DNA from 2 places in the Streptomyces sp. NPDC001480 genome. Region 1 is predicted to be linked to the other one. Evidence: riboswitches for the same ligand, from Rfam matches in the RefSeq annotation. Region 1 holds a riboswitch; the other holds the start of a gene.

Region 1 (3,796 bases):
TCGAGGCTGGGCGCACCGCCCGTACCCATGATCAGGCGGGACGTGAAGGACGTACCGCCGAGGACGAAGGGGTCGTCGGCCATGGTCAGCCTCCCTGGACGGCGGTGAGGACTTCGACGCGGTCGCCCTCGGCCAGGGCCGTGGAGGGCCACTGCGCGCGCGGGACGACGGTTTCGTTGAGCGCGGCGGCCACTCCGCGCGGCGCCGCGGTGAGGGACTTCACGAGGGTGTCGAGAGCGGTGCCGGGGGCGATCTCCCGGCGCTCTCCGTTGACGGAAATGGTGACGGGGCTGTTCATGCGGGCTGCTCCGTGAGTGCCTTGCCGAAGCGCTTGAGGGTGAACGGGCGGGCCTCCTCGGGCAGTTCACCGGTGGTCAGGGCGTGCGCCAGGGCGTCCCCGGTGACGGGCGTGAGCAGCACGCCGTTGCGGTAGTGCCCGGTGGCCAGCAGCAGCCCGTCCAGACCGGTCGGGCCGAGCAGCGGCGCGTTGTCGGGTGAGCCGGGCCGCAGTCCGGCCCGGGTCTCGGTGAGCGGCAGCTCGGTGATGCCGGGCACCAGCTCGTGCGCGTCGCGCAGCAGCTGGTACACCCCGCCCGCGGTCACCGTCGTGTCCCAGCCCAGCTCCTCGCTGGTGGCCCCGACGACCAGCTCGCCGTTCTCCCGGGGCACCAGGTAGACGTGGCTGCCGCGCACCACGGCACGTACGGTCCGGCTGAGGAACGGCGCGTACCGCTGCGGCACGGTCAGCCGCACCACCTGGCCCTTCACCGGCCGCACCGGCGGCAGCACGTCCTCGGGCAGGCCCGCGAGCCGCCCGCTCAGGCTTCCGGCGGCCAGTACCACCTGGCCCGCGCGCAACTCGCCGCCGTCCGAGGCGGTGACGCCGGCCGCCCGGTCCCGTACGACGTCCAAGCGCTCGGCCCACACCCGGTGGAAGACCACCCCGGCCCGCTCGCAGGCGGCGAGCAGCGCGGCCGCCAGCCTGCGCGGGTCGATCTGGTGGTCGCCGTCCACCCGGAGCCCGCCGCGCACCCCCGGCGCGAGCATCGGTTCGAGACGCCGGCACTCCCGTCCGGACAGCCACTCCGACTCCAGGCCCGACCGGTGCTGAAGGGCGTGCAGTTCGCGCAGGTGGGCGCGGTCGTCGGCGTCCAGCGCGACGGCGAGCGTGCCGCATCTGCGGTAGCCGAGGTCCAGGCCGGTGAGCTCGGTCAGCTCGGCCGCGAAGTCCGGATAGCGGCGGGCCGACGCCAGGTTCAGGCCGAGCAGCGTCTGCTCGCCGTGGTGCAGCTCCGTGACGGCGGCCAGCATCCCGGCCGCCACCTGGGCTGCGCCGCCGCCCGGCTCCGGGTCCACCACGGCCGTCGCCAGGCCGCGCTGCGCGGCCCGCCAGGCGGTGACCAGGCCGATGATGCCGCCCCCGATGACGAGGACGTCGGACGTACGTGACGGCATGGGCGTCCAGCCCCTCCCTTCGCCGGCATGACCCGGATCAGGTTCGTACGGTCGGAGGCCGCCAGCCTCCCTCTCAGCCCGGTGCGTCCGGGCTCCCGCGAGTGCTTGTACGGTGGCCACCCTAGCCCGCAGAGCACCTGACTTGTAAGGAGGCCTCCGCCGATGGCCCGCTCGCTCGACGGTCTGATCCTCGCCCCCGTCGCGGACCAGGCCCCGGGACAGGTGGGTACGCGCACCCGGTTCGCGTACCACGAGAAGGACGGCGAGATCTGGGCCGACTACGCGGGCGGCGATGTCGTACGCGGGTGTCTCGTGGGCACCCGGGAGGGGGACCGGCTGGACTTCCGGTACGTGCAGCTGAAGCGGGACGGCACCACCTCCGGCGGACACTGCGCGTCCACCGTCGTCGAGCTGCCCGACGGCAGGGTGCGGCTGGAGGAGACCTGGGAGTGGGAATCGCAGCCCGGAGCGGGTACGAGCGTTGTGGAGCAGGTCACTGAGCACGCCCCCTGACTGACGAAGAGTCAGTTGACTATGGTGATCGAGTGAGCGAGCAGACGCGGGAACAGGGCACGTCACAGGCGCGGCGCGTGGTCGTCGTCGGCGCGGGCATGGCCGGGGTGCAGACCGCGGTCGCCCTGCGCGAGCAGGGTTTCCGGGGCACCGTGACGCTGATCGGCGCCGAACCGCACCAGCCGTACGACCGGCCGCCGCTGTCCAAGGCGGTGCTGCTCGGCAAGGCCGAGGGCTCCGCCTTCGACGTCGACTTCGAGGCGCTCGGCATCGAACTCCTGCTCGGCCGTGAGGCGCTGGGCGTGCGCCCGGGCGAGCACGAGGTCGACACCGAGGCCGGGCCCGTGCCGTACGACGTGCTGGTCCTGGCCACCGGCGCCGAACCGATCCGGCTGCCGGGCACGGAGGGCGTGCCCGGCGTGCACCTGCTGCGCACCCTCGACGACGCCGAACGGCTGCGGCCGGTACTCGCCCGGCAGCACGACATCGTGGTCGTCGGCGCGGGCTGGATCGGCGCCGAGTTCGCCACGGCGGCCCGCGAGGCGGGCTGCGCGGTCACGGTCGTGGAAGCGGCGGACCGCCCCCTCGCCGGCGCGCTCCCGGCCGAGGTGGCCGCGCCGATGGTGTCCTGGTACGCCGACAGCGGCGCCGTGTTGCGCACCCACGCGCGCGTGGAGCGCGTCGAGCCGGGCGCGGTGGTGCTCGACGACGGCTCACGGGTGCCCGCGGGCGCCGTCGTCGTCGGCATCGGAGCCCGCCCCGCCACGGCGTGGCTGGCCGGCTCCGGCATCGAACTCGGCGCGCACGGCGAGGTGGTGGCCGACGAGCACCTGCGGACCTCGGCCCCGGACGTGTACGCGGTCGGCGACTGCGCCTCCTTCCCCTCCCGGCGGTACGGGGAGCGGCTGCTCGTCCACCACTGGGACAACGCCCTCCAGGGCCCGCGCACGGTCGCCGCGAACATCATGGACGAGACCCCCGCGGTCTACGACCCCGTGCCGTACTTCTGGTCCGAGCAGTTCGGCCGCTTCGTCCAGTACGCCGGTCACCACGGCGCGGCCGACCGCACCCTGTGGCGCGGCGATCCGGCCGGCCCCGCGTGGACGGTCTGCTGGCTGAAGGAGGACCGGCTGGTGGCCCTGCTCGCCGTGGGACGCCCGAGGGACCTGGCCCAGGGGCGACGGCTGATCGAGGCGGGCACACCGATGCGGCCGGAGCTGCTGGCCGACCCGGCGAGGCCGCTGAAGAACGCCACGGCTTAAGGCCCGGGACCTGGGATGTCGCCCCAGGTGGACCGGCCTGACTTCCGAGTGTCAGTGGCAGATGGCAGGCTTGTTCCCGTGACCGAGATTGACGCGAAGATCGATGCTCTCGTCCCCGCCTGGCTGAACCTGCCCGACATCGCCGAACAGCTCGGCGTCGAGGTGACACGTGTTCGGCAGCTGGTCAAGGAGGGCCACCTCATCGCCGTACGCCGTGGTGAGAACCGGGCGCTGCACGTCCCCGCCGCCTTCATCGACGGGGACAAGGTCGTCAAGGGCCTGTCCGGGACCTTGACGCTCCTCAGGGACGACGGCTTCACCGACGAAGAGATGCTGGAATGGCTCTTCACCCCGGACCCGAGCCTCCCCGGCACCCCCGCGCAGGCCCTGAGCGAGAATCGCGGCACGGAGGTGAAGCGCCGCGCCCAGGCGCTCGCCGTCTGACCCGGACCATCCGAACCGAACACCGTCCGGCGTACGGGCCACCTGGCCCGTACGCCGCCGACCGCGCACCGACAACGGGGGACCCACGCATGCCCGCCACCGCCCGCGACCGCCTCGCCGAC
Region 2 (3,796 bases), on a different contig from region 1:
AGTACGGCGACACGCGGGCGCTGCTCGTCGGCAAGGACGAGAACGACCTCGACGAGATCATGCCGGCACTGGAGGAACTGGTGGCGCACGCCCAGGGCATGGCGGAGGTCGGGGAGTCCTTCGCCGGCCTCATCGAGTCGATGCTGGAACTGCGGGAGAAGACCCAGCGCCTGCGCGTGGACCTGGTCCCCCTGCGCGAGCGCGTCCACGCCGCCCTCCGCGCGGCCCACGAGGAACTGGACGAGACCCGGGGCGCCCCCGGCTGGTTCGGCCGGCAGGCGACCCTCGCCGCCCTCGGCGACCGGCTCACCGCCCTGGACGAGGGCCGGGTCATCCCCACCGAGGACCGCAAGGTCAGCGACCGGTACCGAGACCTGGAACGCGACATCGCCGAACTCCGCGACACCCTCGGACCAGGCCGAACCTGACCGCCCCACCCCTCCCGGCCCGCCAAGCCTGGACCTGGAGAATTCCCGGGGCAGGTCAGCCCGGGCCACCGGGGCCGCCACCGCCGCCGAGGAGGGTGATGTGGTTGCCACAGAAGTTGACCGGGGCGTAGACGGGGATCTGGACAAGGTTGCCGGACAGGAAGCCGGGCGAGCCGATGGCCGTGCCGCGGGCGATGGCGCCGCCCTTGTTGACGCACGTGGTACGGGGAGGGCCGCCATGGGCGTGGGCGGCCGTCGCGCAGGGCAGCACCAGGCAGCCCGCGGCACCGAGCGCCACCGCGATTTTTTGCAGGATCATGCTCGGCACTGTCACAGACACCGGCAACAGCCCTCGGCAGCCACACGGCACAGCGCGTCAGCACCCCCCGAGCAGCCGAGCAGGCCGACCGCCACCAGGGCTATCGGGAGACAGGCGACAGTCGCAGGCCACCCGATTCGATCTGCGACACTGGTATGGCCATGCCTAAGCCCGGAGAACTCACTTTCGTCGCCCCGCGCGGAGCCAAGAAGCCGCCGCGGCATCTCGCTGATCTCACGCCTGCCGAGCGCAAGGAGGCGGTGGCCGAGGTCGGGGAGAAGCCGTTTCGTGCCAAGCAGCTCTCGCAGCACTACTTCGCGCGGTACGCGCACGACCCGGAGCAGTGGACGGACATCCCCGCCGGTTCGCGCGCCAAGCTGCGGGAGGCGCTGCTGCCGGAGCTGATGACGGTGGTGCGGCACCTGTCGACCGACCAGGGCACCACCCGCAAGACGCTGTGGCGGCTGTTCGACGGGACGCTCGTCGAGTCGGTGCTGATGCGGTACCCGGACCGGGTCACCATGTGCATCAGCTCGCAGGCGGGCTGCGGGATGAACTGCCCGTTCTGCGCGACCGGGCAGGCGGGGCTCGACCGTAACCTGTCCACCGCCGAGATCGTCCACCAGATCGTGGACGGGATGCGGGCGCTCAGGGACGGAGAGGTGCCCGGCGGGCCGGCGCGGCTGTCCAACATCGTCTTCATGGGGATGGGCGAGCCGCTCGCCAACTACAAGCGCGTGGTGGGTGCCATCCGGGCGCTCACCGATCCCGAGCCGGACGGGCTCGGGCTGTCGCAGCGCGGCATCACCGTCTCCACCGTCGGGCTCGTCCCGGCGATCCACCGGTTCTCCGACGAGGGCTTCAAGTGCCGGCTCGCGATCTCGCTGCACGCGCCCGACGACGAGCTGCGCGACACCCTCGTACCCGTGAACACGCGCTGGAAGGTGCGCGAGGTGCTGGACGCCGGCTTCGAGTACAGCGCCAGGTCCGGCCGGCGGCTGTCCATCGAGTACGCGCTGATCCGGGACATCAACGACCAGGCCTGGCGCGGTGACCGGCTCGGACGGCTGCTCAGGGGCAAGCCCGTGCACGTCAATCTGATTCCGCTGAACCCGACGCCGGGGTCCAAGTGGACCGCCTCGCGGCCGGAGGACGAGAAGGCGTTCGTGGAGGCCATCGCCGCCCATGGTGTGCCCGTCACCATCCGGGACACCCGTGGGCAGGAGATCGACGGAGCCTGTGGTCAGCTGGCGGCCACCGAGCGGTAGTCTGTCGGCCGTAAGTACATCTTCATATTCCGACAGGGGAGCGCCACAGCGCTGAGAGTGCGGCAACCGGGCCGCAGACCCTCTGAACCTCGCCCAGGTCATTCTGGGTAGGGAGTTCGGTCATCACTCGAGCTGTTGCGCCCTGCCCGGGACCGGCGGAATCCTCCGCGGGTCCCGGGCAGGGCCGCGTCTCTTCCTGGTCAACCCCAGGAGGAATCCAGTGCACAACAAGACCTTCGTGGCCGTGGCCGTCGGGCTCGGCCTCGTGGCGCTGCCCGCTCTGACGGGGTGCGGGTCGTCGAACGGCGGGGGTTCGGCGGACTCCAGGACCGTCACCCTCGTCAGCCACGACTCGTGGGCCGTGTCGAAGAGCGTGCAGAAGGACTTCGAGAAGCAGTCCGGGTACAAGCTCAGGGTCCTGAATGACGGCGACGCGGGTCAGGCCGTCAACAAGGCGATCCTGACCAAGGACCACCCGCAGGGCGACGTCTTCTTCGGCGTCGACAACACGCTGCTGTCCCGGGCCCTCGACAACGGGCTGTTCCAGTCGTACCGGCCCAAGGGCTCCGACCTGGTCCTGCCCCAGTACCGCGTCGACCAGGACAAGCACCGGGTCACGCCCATCGACACCGGCGACATCTGCGTCAACTACGACAAGGCGTACTTCGACCAGCACAAGCTCACTCCGCCGAAGTCCTTCGCCGACCTCGCCGAGCCCGCGTACAAGAACCTCCTCGTCACCGAGAACGCGGCCACCTCCTCGCCCGGCCTGGGCTTCCTGCTCGGCAGTGCCGCCCAGTACGGAGACGGGGGCTGGCAGGGTTACTGGAAGAAGCTCAAGGACAACGGCGTGAAGGTCGTCGACGGCTGGGAGCAGGCCTACTCCCAGGAGTTCTCCGGCTCCTCCGGGGGCAGAAAGGCCGGCGGCGACCGGCCGCTCGTGGTGTCGTACGCCTCCTCGCCGCCCGCCGAGGTGATCTACGCCAAGAAGCGGCCCAGCACCGCCCCGACCGGGGTGTCGTACGGCACCTGCTTCCGGCAGACCGAGTACGCGGGGCTGCTGAGCAACGCGGGGAACACCAAGGGCGGCAAGGCGTTCCTCGACTTCCTGCTCACCAAGGAGTTCCAGGACGACATGCCGCTCAACATGTTCGTCTACCCGGTGCGCGAGGGCGCCCAGGTGCCGCCGGACTTCGTCAAGTACGGCCCGCAGGCCAAGTCCCCCGAGACCATGGCTCCCGAGAAGATCGCCGCCCATCGTGACCAGTGGGTCAAGTCGTGGACGTCTCTCGTACTGAAGTAGCCGTGCCCAGGCGGGGGACGGCGGCGCGGCTCGGGCTGATGGCGCTGCCCGTCGCGTTCTTCTCGGTGTTCTTCGCCTGGCCCGTGGCCGCGATCGTCGCCCGCGGGCTGAAGGTGGACGGCGTCTGGCAGTTCGGGCGGATGGCGGACGTCGTCACCCAGCCGGACATCCGGCACGTGCTGTGGTTCACCACCTGGCAGGCGCTGGCCTCCACCGCGCTCACCCTGCTGATCGCGCTGCCCGCCGCCTACGCCTTCGCCCGCCTGGACTTTCCCGGCAAGCAGGTGCTGCGGGCCGTCGTCACGGTTCCGTTCGTGCTGCCGACCGTCGTCGCCGGCACCGCCTTCCTCGCGCTGCTGGGGCGCGGCGGGCTGCTGGACGAACTGTGGGGCGTGCGGCTGGACACCACCGTGTGGGCGATCCTGCTGGCGCACGTGTTCTTCAACTACGCGGTCGTCGTACGGACCGTGGGCGGACT

What was found. Region 1 has a riboswitch for thiamine pyrophosphate ahead of thiO (glycine oxidase ThiO). Riboswitches for the same ligand answer to the same signal wherever they lie in the genome.
Region 2: another riboswitch for thiamine pyrophosphate. It lies ahead of ACFY01_RS34370 (thiamine ABC transporter substrate binding subunit); the one in region 1 lies ahead of thiO (glycine oxidase ThiO).

Annotation. Positions count from the first base shown of each region.
Region 1 covers NZ_JBIAVX010000003.1:428,634-432,429, reverse strand. Annotated here, with positions in the region: gene ACFY01_RS09260 (thiazole synthase) at 1-83, opposite strand, end outside; gene thiS (sulfur carrier protein ThiS) at 86-298, opposite strand; gene thiO (glycine oxidase ThiO) at 295-1,455, opposite strand; TPP riboswitch at 1,453-1,564, opposite strand; gene ACFY01_RS09245 (hypothetical protein) at 1,618-1,968, shown strand; gene ACFY01_RS09240 (NAD(P)/FAD-dependent oxidoreductase) at 2,001-3,230, shown strand; gene ACFY01_RS09235 (Rv2175c family DNA-binding protein) at 3,309-3,674, shown strand; gene thiE (thiamine phosphate synthase) at 3,764-3,796, shown strand, end outside.
Region 2 covers NZ_JBIAVX010000016.1:159,504-163,299, reverse strand. Annotated here, with positions in the region: gene ACFY01_RS34385 (hypothetical protein) at 1-428, shown strand, start outside; gene ACFY01_RS34380 (chaplin) at 484-747, opposite strand; gene rlmN (23S rRNA (adenine(2503)-C(2))-methyltransferase RlmN) at 909-2,015, shown strand; TPP riboswitch at 2,040-2,147, shown strand; gene ACFY01_RS34370 (thiamine ABC transporter substrate binding subunit) at 2,236-3,318, shown strand; gene ACFY01_RS34365 (ABC transporter permease) at 3,357-3,796, shown strand, end outside.